Regions from separate parts of the Nocardiopsis sp. CA-288880 genome, predicted to be linked through region 3. Evidence: riboswitches for the same ligand, from Rfam matches in the RefSeq annotation. Region 3 holds a riboswitch; each other region holds the start of a gene.
The links. A riboswitch is a leader RNA that binds a small molecule or an ion and turns the genes downstream of it on or off. The one in region 3 is predicted to bind thiamine pyrophosphate.
Positions count from the first base shown of each region.

Region 1 (9,448 bases), 3.6 Mb from region 3:
GACGGGAGCGGCGGCGACCTCGGCGAGGCGGCGTTCGGCGCCGTGGCCGACGGCGGACGCTTCCTCTCCTACGGCTCCGCGGGGGGCCGCTTCTCCGAGGTGGACGCCGGGGAGGCGGAGCGCCGCGGGATCGAGGTGTTCGGCCTCTTCGACCTGGAGGACGGGAAGCAGGGGCCGAGCGGCGACGTGCGCCGGATCCTGGAGATGGCCCGCTCCGGGCGGGTGCGACCGCACGTGGGGCTGACGCTGCCCCTGGAGCGGGCGGAGGAGGCCCACCGGGCGCTGGAGGAGCGCCGGGTCCTGGGCAAGGTGCTCCTCGTGCCGTGAGGCCGGTGGGACGGACCACCGGCCGGGCGCGCGGCCGCGAGGCCGCCGTCCCGGGGCCCCTCCCCCGGCGGCGGGGCGGACGCACCGCCCGAACAGCCTGCCGGCCGGGAGGGCGCGGACGCGCGGGCGGCCGTCGACGGGGCTCAGCGCGGCGACCGCGGCCACCGGTCCGCGCGGGGGCCGCGGTGGCGCCGCCGCCCCGGCCCCCTCCCCCGGCGGCGGGACGGCGTCCTCGCCCTCACGGGGCCCGGCGGGGCCGGGAAGTTCCGCTCAGCCCCCGGTGCGGGCGGTCAGTCGCTCGCGCAGCCCGGCCGCGGCGGCCCGGGGGTCCTCGGCCTCGGTGATCGCGCGCACGACCACGACCCGGCGGGCGCCCGCCTCCACCACGGCGTCGATGTTGGTCGCGTCGATCCCGCCGATGGCGAACCACGGGCGGTCCGCGCCCAGTGCGGCGGCGCGTTCGACCAGGGACAGGCCCGCCGCGGGGCGGCCCGGCTTGGTGGGGGTGGCCCAGGTGGGGCCGACGCAGAAGTAGTCGCTCCCGGCCTCCTCCGCGGAGGAGGAGGCAGCCGCGATGTCGTTGTTGGAGCGGCCGATCACGGGGTCCGCCCCGATGATGTCGCGGGCCATCGGCACCGGCAGGTCGCGCTGGCCCAGGTGCAGGACGTCGGCGCGCACCGCGCGGGCGATGTCCGCGCGGTCGTTCACCGCAAGCAGGGCCCCATGCCGCTCACAGGCCTCCCGCATGACCTCCAGGGCCGCGATCTCCTCGCGGGCCTCCAGCCCCTTGTCCCGGAGCTGGATGATGTCCACCCCTCCAGCCAGGGCCGCGTCGGCGAACTCGGCGAGATCACCGCGCCCGGTCCGGGCGTCGGTGCACAGGTACAGAAGGGATGCGTCCAGGCGCTTGCGCAGGCTGGTTCCGTGGCTGGTCCTCACCCCGCCCACCCTAGGCCCTCGCCGGCCGGCCCCCCGAGGGGAGGCCGCCCGACGGCGCGCCGCGCCGCGTTCCGCGGATCGTTCCGGACCCGCGTCCGCCGACGCCCGCCGGGAGCGCCCACGGACCACGCGCTAGAAGGCCATGCTCTGGGCGCGGCGGCGCACCTCGGTGCCCCGGTTCTCGCGCATCGCCTGGATGGGCGTGCCCGGCAGGGTGTCGTCGGGGGTGAAGAGCCAGCGCAGGGCCTCCTCCGTGGAGAAGCCCGCGTCGGTCAGCAGCACCAGGGTCCCGGGCAGCCCCTTGACGAGGTCGTCGCCGTCGATGAAGGCGGCGGGGACGGACAGCTGCCCTCCGCGGACCACACCCATCATGCGGTTCTCGCGGATCAGGGTCTTGATCCGGTTGGGGCTCACGCCGAGCGGCGCGGCCGCCTCCTTCAGGGTCAGCCACTCGCCGACCAGCGTGTCGATGTCGATGTCGCTTCGTGTCACCCTCCCAATCTGCCACATCCGCACCGGGCCCGGACACCTTCCGGGGCCGCGGGGGCCGGGCGCCGTGGAGATCCCCACCACTGCCACGCATTCCGGGAGGAGGTTCTAGGATGGGGACAGACCTCTGCACATCCCGCGGGAGCCGGGTGGGACCCGGCTGAGAGGGAGGCTGTGAGCCTCCGACCGCACGAACCTGATCCGGGTCATGCCGGCGAAGGGAGTGGGAACAGCGCCGTGCGCACGAAGAACGACCCCCGCCGCGCAACGATTCGTCCTACCAATGACGGCCCCGGGGACGCGCCGGAGCGGACCGTCGTCGTGGTCGGCGGCGGCCTCGTGGGGAGGGTCACCGCCTGGCGGGCCGCCCAGGAGGGCCTCCGCGTCACCCTGGTCGAACCCGACCCCGTGACCGGCCCCGCCGGCGCCCGTGCCGCCTCCACCGTCGCGGCGGGCATGCTCACCCCGGCCACCGAGGCCGTGTTCGGCGAGGAGCCCCTCATGGAGTTCGGGGTCCGCTCCGCGGGCATGTACCCCGGGTTCGTCGCCGAACTGGAGGCGGCCGCCGGGATCCGCGTGGGCTACCGCACCACCGGGACCCTCCTGGTGGCCTTCGACCGCGACGACATGGCCGTCCTCACCGACCTGCACCGGCTCCAGGAGCGCCTGGGCATCGCCACCGAGCGCCTGACGAGCCGCGAGTGCCGCCGGCTGGAGCCGGTGCTCGCCCCGTCCGTGCGCGGCGGAGTGCTCGCCCCCGACGACCACTCCGTCGATCCCCGGCTGCTGCTGCGCGCCCTGGCCGCGGCGGGCGGACGCGCGGGAGTCACCGAGACCGCCGGGCGGGCGGAGGAGGTCACGGCCCCCGGCCCCGGGGGCTCCCGGCTGGGCGTGCGCTTGGACGACGGCCGGGTCCTGCCCGCCCACCAGGTCGTCCTGGCCGCAGGCTGCTGGAGCGACCGCGTCACGGTGCCCGAACCGGTGGTGCCGCCGCTGCGCCCGGTCAAGGGCCAGCTCCTGCGCGCCCGGGTGCCGGCCGGAGAGGCGCCCCTCGTCGGCCGCACGGTCCGGGGCCTGGTGAGGGGCTTCACCACCTACCTGGTGCCGCGCGCCGACGGAGAGGTGGTCATCGGCGCCACCCAGGAGGAGCTGGGCTACGACACCTCGCTCACCGCCGGGGGCCTCTGGCAGGTCCTGAGGGACGCGCGCGAGCTCGTCCCGGGGGTGACCGAGCTGGAGGTCACCGAGACCTGTGTGGGACTGCGCCCGGGCTCACCGGACAACGAGCCCCTGCTGGGGCCGACCCGGGTCCCCGGCCTGCACCTGGCCGCGGGGCACTTCAGGCACGGGGTCCTGCTGACCCCGGCCACCGGGGAGGCCATGGCGCGCGCCCTCACCACGGGCGCCCTGCCGGAGTACGCGCGCAGGTTCGCCGCGGACCGGGCGTCCGGCGACGCGCACACGACGACGTGGGAGTAGGAGAGGCAGTGCAACTCATCATCAACGGCGACCTCCGCGAGTTCGCCGACGGCACGACCGTGGAGGCGGTCGTCCGCGACCTGACCGCGCCGGGCGGCGGCACGATCCCCGGCGGGATCGCCGTGGCCGTCAACGACGAGGTGGTGCGCCGGGCCGCGTGGGCGGACGGCGCGCTGGGCACGGGCGACCGCGTGGACGTCCTCACCGCGGTCCAGGGAGGCTGAGCATGAGCGGACACGGAACCGGACACGTCGAGGACCCCCTGGTGATCGCCGGGACCTCCTTCGGCTCGCGGCTGATCACCGGCACCGGCGGGGCGCCCTCCCTGGAGGTCCTGGAGGAGGCCCTGGTGGCCTCCGGGACCGAGCTGACCACCGTGGCCATGCGCAGGGTCTCCCCCGGCGCCCGGGGGTCGGTGTGGGACGTGCTGTCCCGCAACAGGATCCGCGCGCTGCCCAACACCGCCGGGTGCTTCACCGCGGCGGACGCGGTGCGCACCGCCCGGCTGGGACGCGAGGCCCTGGGCACGGACTGGGTGAAACTGGAGGTCGTGGCGGACGAGCACACCCTGCTGCCCGACCCGGTGGAGCTCCTGGACGCCGCCGAGCAGCTGGTGGACGAGGGGTTCACCGTCCTGCCCTACACCAACGACGACCCGGTGCTGGCCCGGCGCCTGGAGCAGCTGGGGTGCGCGGCGGTGATGCCGCTGGCCGCGCCGATCGGCTCCGGGCTGGGGATCCGCAACCCGCACAACCTCGAACTGATCGTGGAGGGCGCGGGTGTCCCCGTGATCGTGGACGCCGGGATCGGCACCGCCAGCGACGCCGCCCTCGCGATGGAGCTGGGCTGCGACGCGGTCCTGCTGGCCACGGCCGTGACCCGCGCGCAGGACCCTGTGCGCATGGCCGCCGCGATGCGCGACGCCGTCCGGGCCGGCCGGGGCGCCCGCCTGGCCGGGCGCATCCCGGTGCGCCGGCACGCCCTCGCGTCGTCCCCCGCGGTGGAGTAGCGCCCGGCGCCGGGGCGCGGCCCGCCGCCGCGCACGCCCCGGGAGGGCCGCCGGCCGCGTGTCGCGCCGGGCCGGGGCGCACGGGGCGCGTGTTCCGTCCGGGCGTGACCGGTCCCACCCGGGCCGTCCCGCCGGGACGGACCTCCGGGGCCGCGACGCCGCGGGGACCGGGCCTCCCGGTTCCCGGACCGGGGGCCCGGCGCGCACCGGGCCCGCGAGGTCCGGAGCGCCGTTCCCGGAACGTTTGGAACCGTCCCCTAACGTGGGATGGGTGTGCGGCCCGACGGAGGGCACCGCACGCTCGCCGATGAACCAGGCGCGAACGCCCGCCACCGAGGGTGGGGAGGCGCGACGCGACCGCGAACCGCGGGGCAGACCTGGCGTGGGCTTCCGCTATCGTGTCGGTTCGACACCCGGTGTCGGGTACGCGCCACCAACCGCGACAGCCCGCGCTCCCCGCAGCAAGGACACTACTCCGCCGTGGACATGACGACTTCCGACCCGCTCGTAGGCGCGACCCTCGACCGACGCTACTTCGTCGAGTCCCGGATCGCCGGAGGCGGGATGGCGACCGTCTACGTCGCCCACGACCTGAGGCTGGACCGCCGCCTGGCGTTGAAGGTGATGCACCCGTCGCTGGCACAGGACCCCACCTTCGTCCAGCGCTTCATCAACGAGGCGCACTCGGTCGCCAAGCTCTCCCACCCCAACGTCGTCCAGGTCTTCGACCAGGGTGAGGACCAGGGACACGTGTTCCTGGCGATGGAGTACGTGCCCGGCCGCACCCTGCGCGACCTGCTCAAGGCCCGCGGACGCCTGTCCCCGCACGAGGCCCTGAACGTCATGGCGTCGGTCCTGGCCGCGCTCGGCGCCGCCCACCAGGCGGGCATGGTCCACCGCGACGTCAAGCCCGAGAACGTCCTCCTCACCGAGGACGGCCGGGTCAAGGTGGCCGACTTCGGCCTGGCGCGCGCCGTGGAGCAGTCCAACCAGGGCCTCACCCGGACCGGCACCCTCATGGGCACCGCCGCCTACCTGGCGCCGGAGCAGATCGAGAAGGGCGTCGCCGACGCCCGCAGCGACGTGTACGCCGCGGGCATCATGTTCTACGAGCTGCTGACCGGCGGCCAGCCGCACACCGGCGAGACGCCCATCGCGATCGCCTACCAGCACGTCAACGAGGACGTGCCCCGCCCCTCGCACTTCCTTCCGGGCCTCCCGCCCGAGGTGGACGCGCTGGTCACCAAGGCCACCGAGCGCGACCCCCGCTACCGTCCGGGCAACGCGGGCCAGTACCTGGCCAAGGTGCTGGAGGTCCTGCACCGCCTGCCGGCGCAGGCCCCCGGCGGCGAGGCGCCGCTCGCACCCGTCGCCCCGACCGCCGCGACGGCGTCCGTCACCGCCCCCCAGCTCATCGCGGGCGGGGCGGGACCGGGCACCGAGAACGCCACCATGGTCGTGGACATGAACAGCGCGGGGCTGCGCGACGACGGCTACGACGGGGACGACTACGACGACTACCCGGACGAGCGCGACGCCCCGCGGCGCCGCGGGCTGCTGATCGGGATCGGCGCCGCCGCCCTGGCACTGGTGCTGCTCCTCACCGGCTGGTGGTTCCTCGTCGGGCGGTTCGAGTCCGTGCCGGACGTGGTGGGGCAGAGCCCCGAGGCCGCGCGCGAGGCCATCCTCGACGAGGGGCTGGTCTACACGCTCGCGGAGGAGCCCGTCTACAGCGACGCCGAGCCGGGCAGCGTCGGCCGGACCGATCCCGGACAGGGCGAGCGCCTGTCGCCCGGGGACGAGGTGACCGTGTACGTCTCCCAGGGCCCGCAGAACGTGACCATGCCCGACCTGGCGGGCGAGGACGCCGCGAACGCCCTCGCGGCGCTGGAGGACCTCGGGTTCTCCCCGGACAACCTCGAACAGGTGGACGTCGACGACGAGGACGTCCCGCCCGGCGAGGTGATCTCCACCGACCCGGAGGCGGGCGCCGAGGCCGACCGGGAGGGCACCGTCACGGTCACCGTCAGCCGCAGCATCTCCGTTCCGGCCGTGGTCGGCCAGGAGCAGGGCGCCGCCCGGACCGCCCTGGAGGAGCTCGGTCTGACCGTCAGGGTGGTCGAGGAGGAGAGCGAGGACGTCGACGAGGGCCTCGTGATCCGGCAGAGCCCGGACAACGGCGCCAGCGTGGGAGCCAACGGCGAGGTCACCCTGACCGTCTCCACCGGCCCCCCGGGCGTCACGATCCCCGACGTGGTCGGCATGCCGGTGCGGGACGCCGAGGAGGAGCTGGAGGACGCGGGCTTCGACGTGAACGTCGAGCGCGTCCTCGGCGGCAGGGTGGTCTCCCACCAGTCGCACACGGGCGAGGCGCCGGAGGGCACGGAGATCACGATCACCGCGACCCCGGGCGGCATCGACTTCGGGGAATTCGAAGAGGACGACTGACGCGCATGCCCGGGACCGGGCGTGCGGGCAGGGGCGTGCGGGCCGGTCCGGCCCGCACGCCCCTGCTCCGTTCCGCCCCCCGGACGGCGGCGGGGCCGGCGCGCCCCTGCGCCGACACGTCCCGCACGGGCCCGCGGACCGCCGGCACGGGGCCGCCCCGGTCGGGATAGGGTCCCTGCATGGCGACCGAGGAGATCCGGGTACTGGTGGTGGACGACCACCCGATGTGGCGCGAGGCGGTCGCGCGCGACCTGGGCGAGGCCGGGATCGAGGTGGTGGGGACGGCGGGCGACGGCGCCAAGGCGCTGCGCATCGCCCCGGCCGCGCGCCCCACCCTGGCGGTGGTGGACCTGCACCTGCCGGACATGACCGGGGTCGAGCTGACGGCGGGCCTCGTCGCGATGCCCGAGCCCCCGCAGGTACTGGTCCTGTCCGCGAGCGGGGCCGGCGACGACGTGCTGGCGGCCGTGAAGGCCGGGGCCACCGGCTACCTGGTCAAGTCGGCGGGGCGGGACGAGCTGCTCGACGCGGTGCGCCGCGTGAACACCGGCGAGGCCGTGTACACCCCGGGTCTGGCCGGACTCGTGCTGGGCGAGTACCGCAGGCTGTCGTCGTCCGACCGCGTCCGGGAGCCCCGGGCGCCCGCGCTGACCCCGCGTGAGACCGAGGTGCTGCGCCTGGTCGCCAAGGGGCTGGCGTACAAGCAGATCGCCCAGCGCCTGACCATCTCCCACCGCACCGTGCAGAACCACGTGCAGAACACCCTCACCAAGCTGCACCTGCACAACCGGGTGGAGCTCGTGCGGTACGCGATCGACCAGGGCCTGGACGAATAGCGGACAGTGCCCCCGCCCGGTTCCGGTCGCGCTCCCACGCGTACGGCGACGGCGTTCCGGGACTGTTCGCCTCCCCGGGTTGGCCACGGGGAGCCGGGCCCACTATGGTCTAGACCATATGGCGTCTCGCGCCGTGGGAACACACAACGTCGAGGAGAATTCGTATGCGAGTCGGGGTGCTGACCGGTGGCGGAGACTGCCCTGGTCTGAACGCGGTCATCCGCGCCGTGGTCCGCAAGGGCATCAAGGACTACGGGTACGAGTTCATCGGCTTCCGGGACGGCTGGCGCGGACCGCTGGAGGGCGACACCGTTCCGCTGAACGTCGAGTCCGTGCGCGGCATCCTCCCCCGGGGCGGCACCATCCTGGGCTCGTCCCGCACCAACCTCATGAAGATCGAGGGCGGTGTGGAGCGCGTCAAGGACAACATGGCCGCGCTCGGCGTCGACGCGCTGGTCGCCATCGGCGGCGAGGACACCCTGGGCGTGGCCCGCCAGCTGCACGACCGCGGCGTCAACGTCGTGGGCGTGCCCAAGACCATCGACAACGACCTCAACGCGACCGACTACACCTTCGGTTTCGACACGGCCGTGAACATCGCCATGGAGGCGATCGACCGCCTGCACACCACGGCCGAGTCGCACCACCGCGCCCTCGTCGTGGAGGTCATGGGACGCCACGCCGGATGGATCGCCCTGCACTCGGGCATGGCCGCCGGCGCCAACGTCATCCTCATCCCGGAGCGCCCCTTCGACATCGACGACGTCGTCAAGCACGTCGAGAGCCGCTTCCAGACCCAGTACGCGCCGATCATCGTCGTCGCCGAGGGCGCGCACCCCAAGGAGGGCCAGATGGAGCTGGCCACCGGCGAGACCGACTCCTTCGGGCACGTGCGCCTGGGCGGCATCGGCCAGCGCCTCGCCGAGGAGATCGAGAAGCGCACCGGCAAGGAGGCGCGCTCGGTGGTCCTGGGGCACGTGCAGCGCGGCGGCACCCCCACCGCGTTCGACCGCGTGCTGGCGACCCGCCTGGGCGTGAACGCCATCGAGGCCGTGCACGACAAGTCGTTCGGCAAGATGGTCGGCCTCCAGGGCACCGCCATCGTCCGCGTCGACCTGGCCGAGGCCACCGACACCCTCAAGACGGTCCCGGCCGAGCGCTACGAGGAGGCCGAGGTCTTCTTCGGCTAGGCCCGCCGCGAGCTCCGGGAGCGCCCACGACACGGGCCGGAACCGTCGGAACACGGACCTCCGGTGCCTCCCGGACACCACCGGCCCCGTCGGCCGACAGCCACGCGCGGCGGCCCCGGGCCGGTGAGCGCCCTCTTCCCAGCTCCCAGGGGAGGGGGCGCGTCCGCGTCCGGGACCGCCGCAACACTGTGTTTACCGCCGCATGCCCTCCCACCCCGTCGGAAAACGGTTCGAGCGGTCGGGGGGATGTTCGATACTGGAGGGCGGCGCTGGACACCCGGTTCCACCGCCGACGCTCCCACCTCGTACCGGGCCGTAGGCATTCACCGGAGGTAGCACCATGTCCGCGTCGCTCGAGTCCGCGCCGCTCCCCGTCGCCGAGGTAGGAGCCGAGGCCGGGCTGGGCGAGCTCTGCGTGCTCATGAAGCTCGGCGAGATCGTCCTCAAGGGCTCCAACCGCAAGCTGTTCGAGCGGCGGCTCCACAACAACATCCGCGCCTCCGTGCGCGACCTGGGCGAGGTCCGCCTCTCCCAGCGCGGCGCGGGCGTCATCATCGTCCGCAAGCCCGGCGCCTCCGACCTGGAGGTCGCGGAGATCGCCGACCGCATGGCCAACGTCATGGGCGTGGTGTGGGTGCACCTGGTCCGCCGGGTGGCCAAGGACCTGGACGCCATCACCGACATCGGCGTGCGCTCCCTGGCCGGGCGCCAGGGCTCCTTCGCGGTGCGCG
Region 1 covers NZ_CP192105.1:1,917,562-1,927,009, reverse strand. Annotated here, with positions in the region: gene ACQPYD_RS08465 (zinc-binding dehydrogenase) at 1-327, shown strand, start outside; gene thiE (thiamine phosphate synthase) at 598-1,266, opposite strand; gene ACQPYD_RS08455 (Rv2175c family DNA-binding protein) at 1,399-1,776, opposite strand; TPP riboswitch at 1,884-1,997, shown strand; gene thiO (glycine oxidase ThiO) at 2,026-3,234, shown strand; gene thiS (sulfur carrier protein ThiS) at 3,243-3,458, shown strand; gene ACQPYD_RS08440 (thiazole synthase) at 3,461-4,243, shown strand; gene pknB (Stk1 family PASTA domain-containing Ser/Thr kinase) at 4,724-6,691, shown strand; gene ACQPYD_RS08430 (response regulator) at 6,871-7,527, shown strand; gene ACQPYD_RS08425 (6-phosphofructokinase) at 7,692-8,717, shown strand; gene thiI (tRNA uracil 4-sulfurtransferase ThiI) at 9,058-9,448, shown strand, end outside.
Region 1: another riboswitch for thiamine pyrophosphate. It lies ahead of thiO (glycine oxidase ThiO); the one in region 3 lies ahead of thiD (bifunctional hydroxymethylpyrimidine kinase/phosphomethylpyrimidine kinase).

Region 2 (9,448 bases), 450 kb from region 3:
CCAGGGGAAGCTGAGCGCCACCACCATGCTGTCGGAGTTGCGCGGCCCCCGGGTCTGGAGGCGGCGCGCGTGCTCCGCCTTGACCACGTCCAGCGCGCCCAGGCCGGCGATGATCACGACGCCCAGGAGGGCGCCGAACCAGGGGAACCACAGGGCCACGCCGGCGAGGGCGACCATGACGGGGATGAGCACCAGCGGGTGCATCCGCCACGCCTCGGCCTCGTACTCCTCGTCGATGTAACCGTCGCCGTCGGCGTCGACGCCCTCCTCGTCACCGCGGAAGTAGTCCCCCACACGGTCGTTGCTGCCCCGCTTGAAGCGGCTGAGCCAGCCGCCGCGCTCCTCGTAGTCGTCCTCGCCGAACTCCTGCGTGTTGCGGCTGTTGCGCCCCTCCTCGACCGGCGTGAGGATGTCCGCGAAATCGCCCTTGTGCAGGGGCGTGTTGAAGAACTGCGTGTGCGGCGCCTGGTACCCGTCCTCCGGATCGGCCGTCTGGGGGCGCCCCCGGCCGGGCTCCACGGGGTCCATCATCATCGTCCCCTGCGGGTCGTCCCGCGGGGGTTCGCCGGGACGGATGCGCCGGGTGCTCCCCGCGTCGTCCGGGTCGTCCCCCACGGGGCTGATCCGCATGGTGCCCTGGGGGTCGTCGAGGTCGTCGCGGCCGCCCGGGGTGATCCGGTCGGTGCTCCGGAGCCCGCCCAGGTCGTCGGTCGACTCCGGGTCGCTCCAGCCCCGCTGCGCGCCCGACAGGTCGTCCGTCGGGTCCTCGTCGGCGTCCCAGGACCGCTGGGCGCCCCGCGCGCCGGAGAGGTCGTCCGTGGCCTCCTCGTCGGAGCGCCACCCGCCCGCCTCGGCGGCGTGGGTGGAGCGGGGGGACCCGCCGGAACCGGACCACGCGCTGGAGGCGGGGTTCGCGCCGCCGGCGGTGTGCGCGGGCCCCCAGCCCTCGTCGCCGGCGCCGCGTCCCGCCAGGTATCCGGCGGCTCCGCCGAGCACGGCTCCGGCCGCTCCCGCGGCCGCGGCCCCGCCCGCTCCCCGTCCGCCGCCGGAGCCCTCGGGATCCGCGCCCGTGGAGGGGTTGTAGACGGTGTGGCTGCCGGTGAGCCCGGTGGACCGGACCCCCTGGTCCTCGGTCCAGGGCAGGTCCAGGTTGAGGCGGCCCGCCTCGGCGACCAGCTCCGCGGCCGAGGGGCGGTTGCGCATGTCGCGGGAGACGGCGCGGTTGACCAGCGGGCGCAGCGCCTCGTGCATCCCGTCCATGTCGATCTCGCCGTTGAGGATGCGGAAGAAGATGACCTCGAAGGAGCCCGCGCCGTAGGGCGGGCGTCCCGTGGAGGCGAAGGCGACGGTGCCGCCCCAGGCGTGGATGTCCGTGGCCGGGCCGAGGTCGGTGCCCTCGATGACCTCCGGGGACAGGTAGCTGGGGGTGCCGACGAACGTGCCGGTCTGCGTCAGCTTGGCGCCGTCCACGGCGTGCGCGATGCCGAAGTCGATGACGATCGGCTCGCCGTTGGAGATGATCACGTTGCCCGGTTTGAGGTCGCGGTGGATCACCTCCACCGCGTGGATGTCCTGGATCGCCCGGGCGAGCCCGGTGATGAAGCGCGTGAGCGCGCGGCCCCGGAGCGGGCCGTGGTCGGTGACGGTCGCGTCCAGCGTGGGCCCGGGGATGTACTCGGTGACCACCCACGGGAGCTCGGCCTGGGTGTCGGCGTCGATGACCTCTGCCACGTTGGGGCTCTGCACCCGCCGCATGGTCTCGACCTCGCGGGCCAGCCTGGCCCGTGCGATGTGGTCGCCCGCGACCTCCGGCTTGAGGACCTTCAGCGCGACGAACTGGTCGGTCCGGGGATCCTCGGCCTGGTACACCACGCCCATTCCGCCCTGCCCGATACGGCGGCGGATCACGTAGTGGCCGATGCGCTCCGGCAGCTCCTCACCCGTGGGGAAACCTGCCGACATTGCCATCGAGAACTCATCCCCTCAAAAGACCGCATACCACCACGTCCAGCTTATCGGCCGGGGGATGGGTCAACATTGGCTTGTGTGGCCCGTCTCGGACCTGTGTGGTCTGTTCGGGACCGCCGGAGGGTCAATGGGGGTCCGGCGGCCCGTCCGCCCTCGGACGACCACCACCGAGTATGACGGAAAACTGGCGTGGGCGGTTCCGCCCCGCTCGTCTCGACTGGCCGGATCCGGACGACCGGAGCAGGTCCTGTATCGCTACTTAACCTGACAAATGACTAAAACCATGCCAAAAAACAACAAAGCTTTGGGGAAGGGAGGGGCGGGCGCACCGGCCCGAGCGGCCGGGACCCCCGCCCCGAACTGCGCGCCGGCCCGCGTCAGCGCCCCTTGAACACCGCCTTGCCCGGCCCCTGCTCGACGAAGCTCCGCATCCCGTTCTTCTGGTCCTCGGTCGCGAACAGCCCGGCGAAGTGCAGGCGCTCGATCTCCAGCCCCGAGTCCAGGTCCGTCTCCAGGCCCCGGTCGACGGCCTCCTTGGCCGCGGCCAGCGCCACGGCGGGCCCCTCCGCGTACGGTGCCACCAGGGCCACGGCCGCCCGGTAGACGTCCCCGTCCGGGACGACCTCGTCGGCCAGCCCGGTGCGCCCGGCCTCCTCCGCCCGCACGTGCCTGCCGCTGAAGATCATCTCCTTGGCCCGGGCGGGCCCGATCAGGCGCGGCAGGCGCTGGGTGCCGCCCGCGCCGGGGATGACGCCGAGCTGGATCTCGGGGACGCCCAGCCGGGCCCCCTCCCCCACGACCCGGAAGTCGGCGGCCAGCGCCAGCTCCAGCCCGCCGCCGAGGGCGTACCCGGTGACGGCGGCCACGACGGGCTTGGGGATGCGGGACACCAGGGTCAGGGCGTTCTGGAGGTTGCGCCCGTACTCCAGCATCTCCGCGTGGGTGCGGTCCGCCATCTCCTTGATGTCGGCGCCCGCCACGAACACGCGCTCGCCGCCGTAGAGCACAACCGCTCGTACGGCGGGGTCCGCGGAGACCCTCGTGGCGGCCTCGGCGATCTCCGCCGTCAGCACGGCGTTGAGCGCGTTGACCTTCGGCCGGTCCAACCGGATGACGGCCACCGCCGGGTGGTCCGGATCGGTCTCCACACGCACGAACTCGCCCACGAACTCCACCTCTTCCACTTCGACGTCACTGTCCGGGCCACCTAATCACCCGGGTCAGGAGAACAGCAGCACCAGGGTGCCGAGCCGCGCGGACAGCGCGTACGCCCCCGCCAGCAGCAGGGCCGCACCCGCGAGCAGGAGCGTGTCCCCGACCCGCCAGCGGCTCTCCCTGGCCCGTGTGCGGGGCCCCGTGCCGAACGCCCTGGCGTCCATCGCCGTCGCCAGCAGGGTCCCCGTCCGGATCGACCGCACCAGCAGCGCGAACAGCCTGCCGAAGAACAGCGTGACCATCCGCACCGGGTTGCGCCCGGCCTCCAGTCCGCGGGCCCGCCTCGCCAGGGTCACGGTCCGCCACTGGTCGGCCAGCAGGGGGATGAGCCGCAGCGCCGCCAGCACGCCCATGGCGGGGCGCTCGGGCACCCCCAGCCTCTGCACGAGCCCGTCGGCCATCTCCGTCGGATCGCTGCTGACGGCCGCGAGGAGGCCGGGGAGGGCGATGGCGAGCAGGCGCACCGCGGCGCCCAGCGCCCCCTCCGCGCCGTGCTCGCCGTACAGGTAGTTGACCAGCCCGCTGGAGAGTCCCATGAGCAGGAAGGGGCCGCCGAGGACGAGCAGGGTGCGCCGGTCGATCCCGCTGAAGGGCAGGACCAGCAGAACGCCGGCCAGCACCACCCCGCCGGTGACCGCGTCCACGGCCGGGACCAGTCCGAGCCCCAGCAGCAGCGCGGCCAGCAGCTTGGCCGCCGGGTTGAGCCGGGCGAGCCAGTGGCGCGCTCCCCCGGCGCCCGGCGCGTCCGGGGCGGGGACGCCGCCGCCCCCGCGGCCCCGGTCCTCCGAGACGCTCACAGCTTCGCCTCCCCCGCCGTGCCCGGGACCGCGCGGCCCTCCGCCACACGCACCCGCGCGTCCGCGAAGTGCCGCAGGAGGAGTTCGTCGTGGGTGGCCACGACGACGGCGCACCCCTCGGCCCTCAGCCCGCCCAGCAGCTCGACCAGCTCCGTCCACGTCCGGGTGTCCTGGCCGAAGGTCGGCTCGTCCAGGACGAGGACGCCGGGCGCGTGCGAGGGGCCGGAGCTGAGCGCAGTGGCCACCGACAGCCGCCGCTTCTCGCCGCCCGAGAGCGTGTAGGGGTGGGCGTCGGCCAGGCCGGTCAGGCGCAGCCGCTCCAGCAGCTCGTCCACCCGCCGCTCTGTCCCGGCCCGGTCCGCCCCGGCCCTCCGCGGGGCGAACCGCAGCTCGTCCCGCACGGTGCCGGTGACGAACTGGTCCTCCGCGTGCTGGAACACGGTGCCCACGTGGCGGGACAGGAGCCGGGCGGGCCATCGCGCCAGCGGCCGCCGGTCGGCCTCCGCCAGGGGGCCGCGCGGCAGGACCGCGCCCCTGTGGGGTCGGGAGAGCCCCGCCAGCAGGGTCAGCAGCGTGGACTTGCCCGCCCCGTTGGGGCCGGTCAGGGCGGTCGCCGTACCGGCCGCGACGGAGAGGTCCACCCCCTCCAGCACGGTCCTCCGGGGCGGGGCGCCCGCCCCCAGCTGGAAGGGGGTGCGCGCGGTGACGCCCACCGCCTCGACGCGGGGGCCGCCGCCCGGCGCGGGGGCGAGGCCGGGGGAGGGCTCGTCACCGGGGACCCACACGCCCTGCTGCGCGAGGGAGCGCCCGTGCGCGGCGAACACGGCCGCCGGATCGCCGTCGGCGACCACCCCGCCGCCCGGCTCGACGACCACGACCCTGTCCACCAGCCCGACCACGTCGGCGACCCGGTGCTCGACCAGGAGCAGGGTCGCCTCGGTCTCGGCGAGCAGGCGTTCCAGGACACCGCGCACCAGGGCGGCCCCGGCGGGGTCGAGGTTGGCGGTGGGCTCGTCCAGGAGGAGCAGGCGCGGGCGCATGGCGAGCGCGCCGGCGACGACCAGTCGCTGCTTCTCCCCGCCGGACAGCGCGCCGGTGGGGTGGCGCCGCCCGTACGGGAAGCCGACCGCGTCGAGCGCCTCGTCCACCCTCGGCCAGATCAGGGCGGGGTCCACCCCCAGGTTCTCCGGGCCGAAGGCGACGTCGTCGCCCGCGCGGGCCATCACCAGCTGCGTCTCCGGGTCCTGGCCGACCAGGCCGACGCCTCCGCGGCCCCGGTCGGCGGGGAGGCCGTCGACCAGCAGCGTCCCCTCCTGGTCGCCGTTGAGGGCGCCGTCGGGGCCGGTGAGTCCGGCGAGGGAGTGCAGCAGGGTGGACTTGCCCGACCCGGAGGCGCCGAGCAGCAGCACGCGCTCACCGGGCTCGACCGTGAGGTCCACCCCGCGCAGGGCGTACGACTCGCGGCCCGCGTGGCGCCACCCCCAGCCGGACAGCTCGACGCGTGCGCCGCCCCCTCCGGGGGAGCGGAGGGGGGCCGGCGCGGCGGGGTGCTCCGCGGTCGCCCCCGCGGGGCCGCGGCGGTCGTGGTCGGCCACGGGTCAGCCCCTGGCCGACGGGAAGGGGGCCAGCGCGCCCGACCTGGCCAGCGCGGTGGTGAGGAGGCGGGCGCCGACGCCCGCGATGACCGCCGAGCTGATCACGACGATGACGCCGTAGACGAGCTGGAAGTGCAGGGGCCAGGTCACGTTGTAGACGATGTTGTCGCGGACGGCCGGGGAGAGGCCGGCGGCGGCCGCCGCGAGCACGGCCGCGCCCATGCCCCAGCGCCGGTAGCCGAAGGCCAGGAAGACCAGCTCGGGGAGGAGGCCCTGGAGCGTCCCGTCGATGATCACCATGACCCCCCACTGCGTCCCCAGCACCGCCGACACCAGGGAGGCCGCGATCGAGGTGAGCAGTGCCGCGCCGGGCTTGCGGACGACCAGCCCGCCGAGGACGCCGGAGATCAGCCACATTCCGTAGACCGCCGCCTGCGCGGGGGGAAAGCCCACGAAGAGCGGGGTCGTGACCGACCAGACGATGTTCCAGAGCCAGAAGACGACGCCGACGGCGACGCCGATCACGGCTGCCACGACGATGTCGACGGTGCGCCAGCCGCGCAGCCGTCCGAGGACGTCGCGCCAGAATCCGGTACGCCCGGTCTCGGTGCTCATCAGGTGGTGTCCCTTCGTCGGGGTGGACGAGGGCCCATGTGGCCAAGAGCGACGCCGGAGGACGTGCCGCGCGCCGGGTCCGTCCCGGGTGCGCGGGAGCACGCCGCCGGAGACGGGTTCCTACGACTTCCTTCGCTGGCATGACCCAGATCAGGTGTGTAAGGGTCTGCGGCCGGGTGCCGCACTCTCAGCGCTCACGCGCTCCCCTGTCGGTTTCCCTCCATTATGCGTCAACAACGGGGGCCGCGGGGTGTTCCCTCCCCACGGCCCCCGTTCCGGCCCCCGTCCGACCCCGCCCGCCGGCGGGCGCGGTCAGGCGTCGCCCTCGTCGTCCCCGCCCTTGGGGGGCGTCGCCGACGGGTTGCCGAACGCCTTCGGCGACGGGGCGAAGCCCTCGGCCGGCAGGTCGGCCGTGGCCCCGCGCATGGTGGCCTGCCAGATGGGGCCCGGCAGCGTGCCGCCGTAGACGATGCCGTAGTAGCGCCCGCCGATCGTCACGCCCTGGAGCGGGTTCTCCTCGCCGCCGCGCATGTCGCCGACGACCACGGCCGACGCGAGGTTCGGGGTGTAGCCGGCGAACCAGGCGTAGGCGGCGTTGTCGGTGGTGCCGGTCTTGCCCGCGGCGGGGCGGCCGAGGCCGAGGCCGTTGGCGGTGCCGCCCTTGAACGTCTGCTGGAGCAGGTGGTTGACCCCGTCGGCGACGTCGCGCCCGACCCTGCCCTCCTCGCAGTCGGTGCGCGCCGCGACCTCCCGGGTGCCCTCGGCGCCCTCGCGGCCGATCCGCACGGAGACCACCGGGACGGGCTCGCAGTAGGTGCCGCGGGCGGCGAACGTGGCGTACGCGTTGGCGACGGTCAGCGGGGACACCTCCTGGTCCCCCAGGGTGAAGGAGCTCCAGACCCCCAGCGGCTGGCCGTCGGCGCGGTGGATGCCGACCCGCTCGGCCATCTCCGAGGTCTCGCAGAGGCCGACGCGCTCCTGGAGCTGCGCGAAGTAGGTGTTCACGGACCCCTTGGTCGCGCTGATCATGTTGTGCCGGCCGCCGTCGCTCTCCCCGGCGTTGCTCACGCTCCACCCGGACATCACGCCGCCGTCGCAGTTCTCGAGCCCTCCGACCGAGACGCTCTCGGGGGAGGAGAAGCTGGTGCCGTAGCCCAGCCCGGAGTGCAGGGCGGCTGCCAGGGTGAACGTCTTGAACGTCGACCCCGCCTGGTAGCCGAGCGAACCGCCGGCCTCGCTGTCGACCGCCAGGTTGATGGAGGTCGTGCCGAGCGCCTCGTCGTCGAACCCGTAGCGCAGGTTCTGCGCCATGCCCCGGATCCGGCCGGTGCCGGGCTCGACGATGGCCTGGGCGGAGAACTTGGTGGACTCCTCCGCCGGGACGTACCGCTCGATGGCCTCCTCCGCGGCCCGCTGCGCCTTCCCGTCGAGCGTGGTCCGCACGGTGATGCCGCCCTTGGTGAGCGCCTCGTCGCGCTCCCCCTGGAGCTCCCCGAGGATGTCGGAGCCGCGCAGCCAGCGCATGACGAAGTCGCAGAAGAACGGCTGCTCCGAGTGGTAGCAGCTGCCTCCGCGCGGGGTCGGGTCCAGCGCGAGCCCCCGGCTCGAGTACTCCTCGACCTGCGCCGCGTCCAGGTGGCCGGTCGCGCCCATCCGCTCCAGCACCAGGTCGCGGCGCTCGCGCGCGGCCTCGCGGTTGTTGAGCGGGTCGTAGAACGAGGGGCTGCGGACGAGCCCGACGATGGTGGCGGCCTGCGCCGGGTCCAGGTCGGCCGCGGAGACGGAGAAGTACCGCTGGGCCGCCACCTCGATGCCGTACGCCCCCGCCCCGAAGTAGGCGAGGTTGAGGTAGCCCTCCATGATCTCGTCCTTGGTGAGGCGGTCCTCGATGTCGATGGCGTGGCGCAGCTCCAGCAGCTTGCGGCCCAGGGTCTGCTCACTGGCGCGCTCCACCTCCTCCTCGGTGGAGGCCTGCTCGATGAGCAGGTTCTTGACGTACTGCTGGGTGATGGTGGACCCGCCCTGGGTGTCCCCCTGCGCGGTGCGCATGGCGGCCCTGATCACGCCGCGCAGGTCCAGTCCGGAGTGCTCGTAGAACCGGTCGTCCTCGATCGCCATGAGGGCGGCGGGCACCCACGGGCTGACCGCGTCCAGGGGCACCACCTCGCGCTCGCGGTCGGCGACCTCCGCGATCGGGTTGTGGTCGACGTCGGTGAGGAGCACGCGCTCCGCCAGCGGGGAGATCTCCAGGTCGCTGGGGAGGGCCATGAAGGCGGCGGCCGTGTCCCTTCCGATCAGCCCCAGCCCGCCCACCCACGGCATGACCAGCGCGGCGGTCAGGAGGCCGGCGACCGCTCCCGTGCCCGTGAGGCGCAGGACGGCGTCCTTGCGTCCCCCGTCCGGGCGGTCGCCGTCACCGGCGCCCCTCCCGTGCTCCACCGCGTCGCCGAGTGCGGTCACGCGCTCCCGGAGCCGGTCCACCAGGGGGAGGACGGCCCGGTCGGCCCACCTCCTCCAGCGCGGCGCTCCGGACGCGCCGCCGGCGGCCGCGCCGGGCCCGCCGGCCCCCCGGCCGGGGCCTCCCGCCTCCCGTGCCTCCCGCGCGTGCCGCGGGGCCCGGCCCTCGTCCGGGCCCCGCTCCCCCCGTGCAGGACCGTCCTGGTTCGGCTCCGTCACGTCGCCCCCCTCGGCCGTGTGACGCCCCGTCCGCGTCGCGCGCGCGGAGCAGGGCACTGCGACCTCCACGCTCGCAGGGGCACCGCAAAGCCCGGGAGGCCGAATCGGGCGTGTCATCGAAAAGCTTGCCCAATCCACGGCAAAGCGCCCGGCCCCGACGCGTCGGCGGGAGGTCGCGAAACGGGGGCGCGGCCCACTCGTCATCCGGGCGAAACAACCTCGGCGGACGGCGCCGCGGCGGGCGCGCCCGAATTCGCGACAAAAGGGCCCGGGGCGATCATTCCGACACACCCGCGTGTCCGGAATACGGCCCGGCGGACCCCGGGTGCATTCGGTGATCCCTACCCAGGACGGCCCACCGACCAACACGACCGACGAATTTTCCGTCCTTTCACCACAGACCATCAGAAAACAACCACAGAGGCAGCTGAATCCCCTGTTTCCTTATGACTGATATGTGCGGTTTACCCAGGTGAAACCCGACAAATACCAGGCCCCAAGCCTTCCGGCCAGTGTGATGAGGAACACACAAATTATCCGGCCCCGACACTCCGCCAAACACCACAAGAGGGCAGACGATAG
Region 2 covers NZ_CP192105.1:6,380,463-6,389,910, forward strand. Annotated here, with positions in the region: gene ACQPYD_RS27520 (protein kinase domain-containing protein) at 1-1,968, opposite strand, end outside; gene ACQPYD_RS27525 (enoyl-CoA hydratase/isomerase family protein) at 2,346-3,134, opposite strand; gene ACQPYD_RS27530 (energy-coupling factor transporter transmembrane component T family protein) at 3,189-3,980, opposite strand; gene ACQPYD_RS27535 (ABC transporter ATP-binding protein) at 3,977-5,473, opposite strand; gene ACQPYD_RS27540 (ECF transporter S component) at 5,579-6,190, opposite strand; TPP riboswitch at 6,301-6,408, opposite strand; gene ACQPYD_RS27545 (transglycosylase domain-containing protein) at 6,503-8,866, opposite strand.
Region 2: another riboswitch for thiamine pyrophosphate. It lies ahead of ACQPYD_RS27540 (ECF transporter S component); the one in region 3 lies ahead of thiD (bifunctional hydroxymethylpyrimidine kinase/phosphomethylpyrimidine kinase).

Region 3 (9,448 bases):
TCCGCAACCTCGGCGACGGGCCGGGCAGGGTCGCGCTGGTCGTGGACGACCTGGTCTCCCTCGAACCGTTCGTCGCGCGGGGAATCCGGGTCTACGGCCGCGCGGAGCAGCCGTTCGAGCGGACGGGCATGATCGGTCCCGGCGTGTTCCTGCGCGTCACCCCGGACGTCTCCTGGAGCTGGAACCTGGAGGGGGATCCCGTGGGCGACGAGTGGTACCCCTCGAGGAGGACGGTCCACGGGCGGCCCGGCGCCGACTGACGCGGGCCCGGGGAGCGGGCTACGGGTCCGCGAGTTCCGCGACCTCCTCGAGTTCCCGCTCGACCTGCCGGGCGGCCTCGCGCAGTGCCGCCAGCGTCACCTGCACCGCGGGCCTGCGCAGCGCGGCGGGGCGCACCACCGCGTACACGTGCCGCTCCGGCGCCGACGCGGGGAGCCGCCGGCAGACCAGTCCCGCGGGGGAGCCCACCATCGCCAGGGCCGGGACGGCGGCGATCCCGATGCCCCGGGACACCAGGCTCAGGATGGTCCCCAGGCCCTCGAACTCCCAGGTGGTGGCGGGAAGCCCGCCCACCTCGGCCAGGAGCCGGTCCGTTCCGTAGCGCGATCGCTCGGTCTGCGGCGCCACGATCCACGACTCGCCGAGCAGGCGGTCCAGTGTCGCCGGCTCGGCCGGGTCCGCCAGCCTGTGGTCCTCCGGCACCGCCAGCACCAGCGGGTCGCGCAGCAGGTGGATGTGGCGCAGCCCGCCGTCGGGCCCCCGGCCGGGGTGCTGCCCCGACCAGTCGTCGACCAGGGCGATGTCCACCTCCCGCGACCGCACCTTCTGGGGCCCGGTCGACAGCAGGGTCTGCCGGAGGACGAGCTGCATCCCCTCGTGCCGCCGCAGCGGCGGGGCGAGCAGGGGGGCGAACGCCACGGCGGCGGTCGGGAACGCCGTGACGGTCACCATGCCGAGGGCGACGTCCGCCTGCTCCGCGAGCACCGACTCGGTCGCCTCCACCAGGGCCAGGATCTCCTCCGCCTGGGTCACGAGCAGCCGTCCGGCGTCCGTCAGCTCGGCCCCCTTGGGGGAGCGGTCCAGGAGCGCGACACCCGTCTCCTGCTCCAGTCTGGCCAGCTGCTGGGAGACCGCGGAAGGCGTGTAGCCGAGGGCGCTCGCGGTGGCCGCGATGGTGCCCCGGACGCTGAACTCGCGGAGGACGTGCAGGCGTCGGAGATCTAGCATAAGGACATCTTACGCTCAGCATCGAAAAGACTCGCTTGTACTGATGACCGAAGCGGGGCAGGGTGAGGCATGACAGACCGTCGCACCGAGGCGCGGTCGAGCGCCGAACGATGAGCCGGAGATGAGTCGTCCATGACCGTCACTGTGTCCGCCACCCTTGCCGTCAACGAAGCCCTCGCCGAGAAGCGGCGCCAGGGGGTGCGCGTTCTGCCGCTGGGCTTCGGCGAGGCCGGGCTCCCGGTCCACCCGGTCATGCGCGACCAGCTCTCCGCCGGCAACGGCGCCAACGCCTACGGCCCCGTCGCCGGGTCGGCGGCCCTGCGGGAGGCCGCGGCGGGCTACTGGGAACGCCGCGGACTGCCCACCGACCCCGGCCTGGTCATCGCGGGCCCCGGCAGCAAGCCGCTCCTGTACAGCCTCCTGCTGGAGATCGGCGGCGACACCGCGATCGCCGCGCCCAGCTGGGTCAGCTACGCCGCGCAGAGCCGACTGGTCGGCCAGCGGCCGATCCTGGTCCCCACGGCCACCGGCCAGGGCGGCGTGCCGCAGCCCGACCTCCTGCACGCCGCGGTGACCGCCGCCCGCGAGGAGGGGCGGACGGTCAACGCCGTCATCGTCACCCTGCCGGACAACCCCACCGGGACCGTGGCCGACGCCGACACCGTCCGCAGGCTCTCCGAGGTGGCGCGCGAGCTCGACCTGCTGATCATCTCCGACGAGATCTACCGGGACCTGGTGCATCCGGCGGGCCCGGGCGAGGACCCCGTCCAGATCCACAGCCCCGCCGAGTACGCGCCCGAGCGCACCGTCGTCTCCACCGGCCTGAGCAAGAACCTCGCCCTGGGCGGATGGCGGATCGGCGTGCTGCGCCTTCCCGACTCCGAGGCCGGCCACCGGCTGCGCGGCGGGCTGCTGGGCGTGGCCAGCGAGATCTGGTCCAGCCCCGCCGCCCCCGTCCAGGAGGCCGCCTCCCACGCCTTCACCGAGCCCGTCGAACTCGTCGACCACATCGACCGCAGCAGCCGCCTGCACGGCATCGTGGCCCGCGCGGTCGCCGGGGCCTTCGAGCGCGCCGGCGCGACCGTCGCCGCCCCGCGCGCCGCGTTCTACCTCTACCCCGACTTCGAGCCGGTCCGCGAGAGGCTGGCCGCCCTGCACGGCGTCACCACCGGCCCGGCGCTGACCGGGCTGCTCCTGGACCGCTTCGGCATGGGCGTCCTGCCCGCCCTCGAATTCGGCGAGGGGGCCGGGGCCCTGCGCATGAGGGTCGCCACGAGCCTGCTCTACGGGGAGTCCGAGGAGCGCCGCTACACCGCGCTCGCCGCCACGGACCCGCTGGCCCTGCCCTGGATCCGCGCCCACCTGGACAGGCTCGACGAGGTCCTCGCCATGCTGCTCGACGCCGCTCCCAGCGCCGTGGTCACGCGGGCCCGGGCCACCGCCCAGACCGTCGGCTAGACCATCCCGGCGTCCGCCCCGTGGAAGGGGGCGGGGCGGGCGCACACTCTTCCGGCCTCCCCCGGACGCTCCTTCCGGGGGAGGCCGGAGCCCTGTCCGGCCCCCGCCCGCGGCCGTCCCCGCCGGCCCGAAGCGCTCAGGCGGACCGCGCGGTGTCGGTCCCCCGCGCCGCCAGCTCGCGGCTGGGCGCGATCACCGCCCGGTAGTGGCCGATGAGCTGGTCGCCGACCGCCTCCCAGCTGCGGTGCTCCACCGAGGCGCGGGCCCGCCCGGCCATCCTCTCCCGCACGGCCCTGTTGTGGGCCAGGCGCCCGACCGCCACGCGCAGCTCGCGGACCGAGTCCGGCGCGAACAGGAGCCCGTTGTGCTCGGGGACGACCAGGTCCAGAGGCCCGCCCGCGGCGGGGGCGACCACCGGCACCCCCGAGGCCAGCGCCTCCTGGACGGCCTGGCAGAACGTCTCGTCGGCCCCCGTGTGGACGAACACGTCCATCGACGCGTACAGCCGGGACAGCTCGGAGCCCGTGCGCTGCCCGGTGAAGACGGCGTCGGGCAGGCGGCGGCGCAGGCGGGAGCGCTCGGGACCGTCCCCGACCACGACAAGCCTGATGTCGCGCAGGCGGGCCACGTGGGCGAGCAGGTCGACCCGCTTGTCCCGGGCCAGCCTCCCCGCGTAGCCCACGACGGTCTCGCCGTTCGGCGCGAGCCTGCGGCGCAGGCCGTCGTCGCGGTGGGCGGGGGAGAACCGGCGGGCGTCGACACCGCGCCGCCACAGGTCCAGCCGGGGGAATCCGCGTCCGGACAGCGCCTCCATGGCGGCCGAGGAGGGGACGAGCGTGCGGTCGACGGCGGAGTGCGTGCGCTTGAGCAGGGACCAGACGCCGTCGCCGCCGGGCAGGCCGTAGCGCGCCGCGAAGCCGGGGAGGTCGGTCTGGAACACCGCCACCGTCGGGAGGGCCCAGCGGCGGGCGGTCTCCACCGCCGCGGACCCGAGCAGGGCGGGCGAGGCCAGGTGCAGCACGTCGGGGGCGAAGGCGCGGACGGCCGCGGTCATCGTGCGCCGGGCGGGAAGGCCCACGGGGAAGTCCCGGTAGAAGGGGAGGGGGAGCGAGGGCATGCGGACCACGGGAAAGCCCGCGTAGGAGGACGGTCCGGGGCCGGGAGCCAGGACGAGGGCCCGGTGCCCGCGCGAGGCGAGCAGCTCGGCGACCCGGCAGACGGAGTTGGTCACCCCGTTGACCTGCGGGAGGAAGGACTCCGTCACGATCGCCACGCGAAGCGGCTGAGAGGGCTCGGTCGGTGGCATGCGGGGGCTCCCAACGCCGGGGGAAGGCTGGTGCCGACACTAGGGCCGCCGGATGAACCGCGGTCCGGCGCCGGGGGAACCCCTCCCGAAGCGCAGGCGTGGGCCGGGCGATCGGACGGTGACCCGCCCGCGCGCGCCTGTGGCCGCCCGGTGACACCCGGGTGGCTATGATCGCCTGACGTGACCGCCATCCCTCTCCTAGGAGTCGCCCGGTGACCCTCGTCGAATGGGCGGAAGCCGTCCGCCGTGAACTGGACCTGACCGGTACGGAGCCCCTGGGCAAGGAGGACGTCGACCGCGTCCTCGACCTCGCCAAGGACGCCGCCCACTCGGTGGCCCGCCCCGCCGCCCCGCTCACCACCTACCTGCTCGGCGTCGCCGTGGGCCGGGGCGCCGACCCGGTCCGGGCCGCCGAGGTGTTGAGCAGGCTCGCCCTCTCCCACAAGGACGACTCCTGACCGCTGCCCGCCCACACGCGCCTCCGGGACCGGGGCGTCCGGCGGGCGGGCCCCCGGCCCCCGGTGAGGAGGCCCCGGGGAGCGGGGGACACGGCTCCGCCGCGTGTTGCCGCGATTTCCCGGCGACGCCGCGCGGTCTCCACTAGCGTCGGCACGACCCCCCGGACCGCCGGCCCCCGCCTCGTCGTGCCGGTGGCGCCGGGCCGACGCGCGCACCGAGACGGAGAGCCCCGTGGACCTGCTGCTCGACATGGCCGGAGTACTGAGCGGCGTCGTCTGGGGTCCGCTCGTCCTCCTCCCGCTGCTGCTGGTCACCGGGGTCTACCTGACGATCCGGCTGCAGGCGCTCCAGTTCACCCGGCTCGCCCACGCCCTGTGGCTCGCCCTCGTCCGGCGGGAGGAGGGCGGTGAGGACCTCAGGGGCGACATCTCGCACTTCCAGGCCCTCAACACCGCCCTGGCCGCGACGACCGGCGTCGGCAACATCGCCGGGGTGGGCCTGGCCATCGGACTCGGCGGACCGGGAGCCCTCTTCTGGATGTGGGTCACCGGCGTCCTGGGCATGGCCACCAAGTACAGCGAGGCCCTGCTCGGGGTGAAGTACCGGGTCACGGACGAGAGGGGCGAGCAGGCCGGCGGCCCGATGTACTACCTGCGCCGGGGCCTCCCCGGAGGGCTCGGCGTCCTCCTCGGCTCCTCGTTCGCCGTCTTCGGGGCGGTCGCCGCCTTCGGCATCGGCAACGGCACCCAGGCCAACGCCGTAGCCGAGGCGGTCAACGACGCCACCGGCGCCGACCAGCGGGTCGTCGGCGTGGTCCTGATGCTGCTGACCGCCGTGGTCGTCCTCGGCGGCATCAAGGGGATCGGCCGGGTCGCCTCCGCCGTGGTCCCGTTCATGATCATCGGCTTCGTCCTCATGAACCTGCTGGTCCTGGCGGTGCACCACGACCGGATCGGCCCCGCCTTCGCACTGGTCCTCGGCGACGCCTTCACCGGCACCTCCGCGGCGGGCGGGTTCGCGGGCGCCACCCTGATGTACGTCATCCGCCAGGGCGTCTCCCGCGGCATCTTCTCGAACGAGTCCGGCATGGGCACCGGCGCCATCGCCGCCGCGGCGGCCAGGACCGGCCAGCCGGTCCGCCAGGCCCTCGTCGCGATGACGCAGACCTTCGTCGACACCGTGATCATGCTGACCCTGACCGCGATGATGATCATCACGACCGGGGTGTGGCAGGACCCCGACGCCGCGGGGGTGGAGGGCAGCGACAAGGGGGTCCTGCTCACCACCTCCGCGATGGAGGTCGGCCTCGGCCGGATCAGCCCGGACCTGGCGGGCCTGGGGCCCGTGTTCGTCGCCTGCGCGGTGGTGGTCTTCGCCTACACGACCATCATCGGCTGGGCCTACTACGGCGAGAGGTGCGTCGTGTACCTGGCGGGGCGCTCGCTCGTCGTGCCCTACCGGCTGCTGTTCATCGCCGTCGTCTACGTCGGCGCCACGGCGCAGATCGACGCGGTGTGGCTGTTCAGCGACATCGCCAACGGCCTCATGGCCCTGCCCAACCTGATCGGGCTGCTCCTGCTGTCCCCGGTGGTCGTCGCGGAGACGAGGAAGTTCTTCGCCCACCCGGACTGGCGGGACCCGGACGCGGTCATGGAGCCCGTACGGGGGTAGCGGCACGACCGGCGGCCCGCCGCGCCCCCGGCCGCGGCCGCCGCGAACGCGGCCGGGCCCGGCGGAGGCGGCAGCGCCGCCGGGCCCGGCCCCGCGGGGAAGGGCGTCGGTGCCGTTCCCCGGCCGACGGGTCCTACTTCCACCAGGCGTGGAAGTGGTGCACGGGCCCCTGCCCGCCTCCGGCGTCGATCTCGTCCGCCCGCCGGAGCGCCTCGGTCAGGTAGGCCTTGGCGTCGCCCACGGCGGAGGCCGCGTCCGGTCGCTGCGGGAGCAGGGCCGCGATCGAGGAGGACAGGGTGCACCCCGTGCCGTGCGTGTTGCGGGTGCGGACCCTCGGCGAGCGGAACTCGACCGGGGCGGAGCCCTTGGTCGCGAGGATGTCGACGCAGTCATCGCCGGCCAGGTGGCCTCCCTTGAGCAGGACCGCGCGCGGACCGAACTCCAGCAGTCGGAGGGCCTGGCCGTGCATCGCCGCCAGGTCGGCCGCCTCCGGCTCGTCCAGCAGGTCGGCCGCCTCGGGCAGGTTCGGCGTGACCAGGTCCGCCCGGGGCAGCAGCCGGGTGCGCAGCGCGTCGACGGCGGAGGGCTCCAGCAGGCGGTCGCCGCTCTTGGCCACCATCACCGGGTCCACCACCACGTGGGGCAGTCCGTGGCGCCCGATCGCCTCGGCGACGGCCTCGGTGACCTCGGCCGTGCCGAGCATGCCGACCTTGACCGCGTGCACCGTGGCGTCGGAGAAGAGGGTGTCCATCTGGTGGACGACGAACTCGGCGGGGATCGGGTGGACCCCGGTGACGCCGCGCGTGGACTGGGCGGTGAGGGCCGCGACCACGGTCATGCCGAAGGCGCCGTGTGCGGAGAAGGCCTTGAGGTCCGCCTGGATCCCGGCGCCCCCGCTGGGGTCGCTGCCGGCGATGGACACGATGTTGTACGCGCTCATGGGCGTTCCTTCGCTAGTACGAACTAGGGCAGGTTCGACGGGTGTGCTCTCAGCCGGTGGACTCACCGGCACCCCGCGCCGTCGGGGCCGCCGCGTGGGCGGCCCCGCTCAGTATGCGGCCGACCCGAGGGGGCCGGCGTATGTGTTCCGGACGTGCGGGCCCGAGGGGCCCGTACGGCTGCCGGCGCCGTTCAGAGGGTGGGGGCGTTGTCCGCGGACCGGGCCTTGAGCAGCTTGCGGACGCGGGCGATGACGAACCACAGGAACAGCAGGGCGATGACGACCAGCACGATGTTGCTGATGAGGCCGCTCCACTGCACCAGGATCGGCTTGATGGCCGGGCCGAAGGCGTAGCCGAGGCCGATCCAGATCGAGTTCCAGACGGCGGAGCCGATCACGGTGTACACGGAGAACTTGAGGATGGGCATCCGCTCGATGCCGGCGGGGACCGAGATGAAGCTGCGCACCAGCGGCACGCACCGGCCCAGGAGAACGGCGAGGCCGCCGAAGCGGGCGAAGAAGCGCTCGGCCTTGTAGAAGTCCTCGACCTCGAGCAGGGGGGTCTTCTCCACCAGCCACTTGGTGCGGTCCCGGCCCAGCAGGGCGCCGATCGCGTAGAAGCCCCAGGCGCCGACCAGGCAGCCGATCGTGGCCCACAGGATGGCGAGCCAGACGTTCATGTGCCCGTCGTAGGCGAGGAAGCCCGCACCGGGCAGGACCGCCTCGCTCGGCATCGGTGGGAAGAAGGTCTCGATGAACAGGGCCACGCCGACGCCGGGCTCGCCCAGGGTCGTCATCAGGCTCAGCACCCAGCCGATGAAGCCCTCGTACTCGTGGACGACCTCGCCTTCCATCGCCAGGTTCGACGCCGTCCACAGATTCGCTGTCATGAGAAGTGGCTTTCCGTTCTTTCCGGTCAGACGCCGGCCGCGACGCGGGCGGCCTCGGCCCGGGAGCGCTTGCGGTGCTCCCAGACGATGGCCGCGGTCACGATCACGAAACCGGCGACGATGAAGACGACTGTCACAGGGACGTCGGTGGGGGTGACGACCTCGCGGGACTCGGTCTGCCACGGCCACAGGGCGCGCAGCGAACCGGCCATGAGGCCGGTGAGTACAACGAGGGTCATGTGGTGGAAGTTCTCCAGGAGGTGCTGGAGCAGCTTCACGAACAGGGACAGGCCGGTGAGCATGCCCAGGGCGAAGACGGCCAGGTAGGCGATGTCCAGGTCGCCGACCGCGCTGATCGTCGGCTCGTAGAGCCCGAGGGTGAGCAGGATGAAGGAGCCGGACAGCCCCGGCAGGACGAGCGCGCAGACGGCCACCGCGGCGGCGAGGAAGACGACCGCCGGGTGGGCCGGCAGGTTGGCGCCCGGCAGACCGGTGAGCACGAACGCGGCCACGGCGAACACCAGCGCCACGGCGTAGTGCCCGGCCCTCCAGGGGCGGCCCGCCCCGGAGTAGGGGATCCACAGGCACGCGAGGACGAGGCCGAAGAACAGGGCGTAGGCGTACTGGGTGTAGGCGTCAACGAGCGGCGCCAGCAGGAGGGCGGCCAGGACCAGGAACACGGCCATGCCGACCAGCGCGGGAACCAGGACGCCCCAGTCCACCTGCCGGAACTGCTGCTGCGCGCGGGCCCTGCCGCGCCCGCGCGGGACGTCCGTGACGTACCGCTTGATCCCGCTGACCGTGTGGCCCGCGCCGCCGATGAGCTCGTCGTAGAGGCCGACGATGAGGGCGACGGTCCCGCCGCTGATACCGGGAAGGGCTTCGGAGGCGCCCACGGCGCCGCCGCGCACCGCGTTGACGAGGTAGGAGCCTGCGGAATTGGCCATCTGGGTAGTTGGACGCGACCCGGGGTCCGGGAGAGGTGCGCCTTCCTCCGTCCTAAGGGTCTCGCCCGCGCACGCGAATGTGCGACGGGTGGGGGATGAGGCGAAAAGGAGACTGTCCGAATCGGCCGGAGATCGCGGCCGTCGGGATCTAAGGTACAAGGGGCGGAGGCCGCTGTGGGCAGCCGCTGAGGAGAGTTGTGGACGACCGCACCCCGCCTTGAGCCGCCGAAGCAGGGCATGGCAGAACCCTTACGTGGCCTTTGTCCTGGGATGTCTTAATTTTCGGCCCTGTGGCAGGGCAGCTGGATAGCATCCGAAAACTGTGCTTCGTCTCAGTGACAGGGTGTGGTCCTCCACAGGGCGGCCGCCGCCCCCGCCCCCGCGCCGGGCAGTTCCGCGGACCGCGGCCGTCAGTACCGCAGCGGGCTCGGACGCGGGACCCCGCCCTCGTCCCGGGCCACCGACGCCGCCCACCGGTAGTCCTGCTTGCCGACGGCCGTGCGCCGCACCCGGTCCACGAAGTGGACGGTCCTCGGGACCTTGAACCCCG
Region 3 covers NZ_CP192105.1:5,927,978-5,937,425, reverse strand. Annotated here, with positions in the region: gene ACQPYD_RS25650 (PPOX class F420-dependent oxidoreductase) at 1-260, shown strand, start outside; gene ACQPYD_RS25645 (LysR family transcriptional regulator) at 280-1,227, opposite strand; gene ACQPYD_RS25640 (pyridoxal phosphate-dependent aminotransferase) at 1,360-2,685, shown strand; gene ACQPYD_RS25635 (glycosyltransferase family 4 protein) at 2,822-3,958, opposite strand; gene ACQPYD_RS25630 (DUF6457 domain-containing protein) at 4,204-4,449, shown strand; gene ACQPYD_RS25625 (alanine/glycine:cation symporter family protein) at 4,682-6,121, shown strand; gene thiD (bifunctional hydroxymethylpyrimidine kinase/phosphomethylpyrimidine kinase) at 6,255-7,061, opposite strand; TPP riboswitch at 7,050-7,147, opposite strand; gene ACQPYD_RS25615 (DedA family protein) at 7,253-7,951, opposite strand; gene ACQPYD_RS25610 (DUF368 domain-containing protein) at 7,978-8,898, opposite strand; gene ACQPYD_RS25605 (acyl-CoA synthetase) at 9,309-9,448, opposite strand, start outside.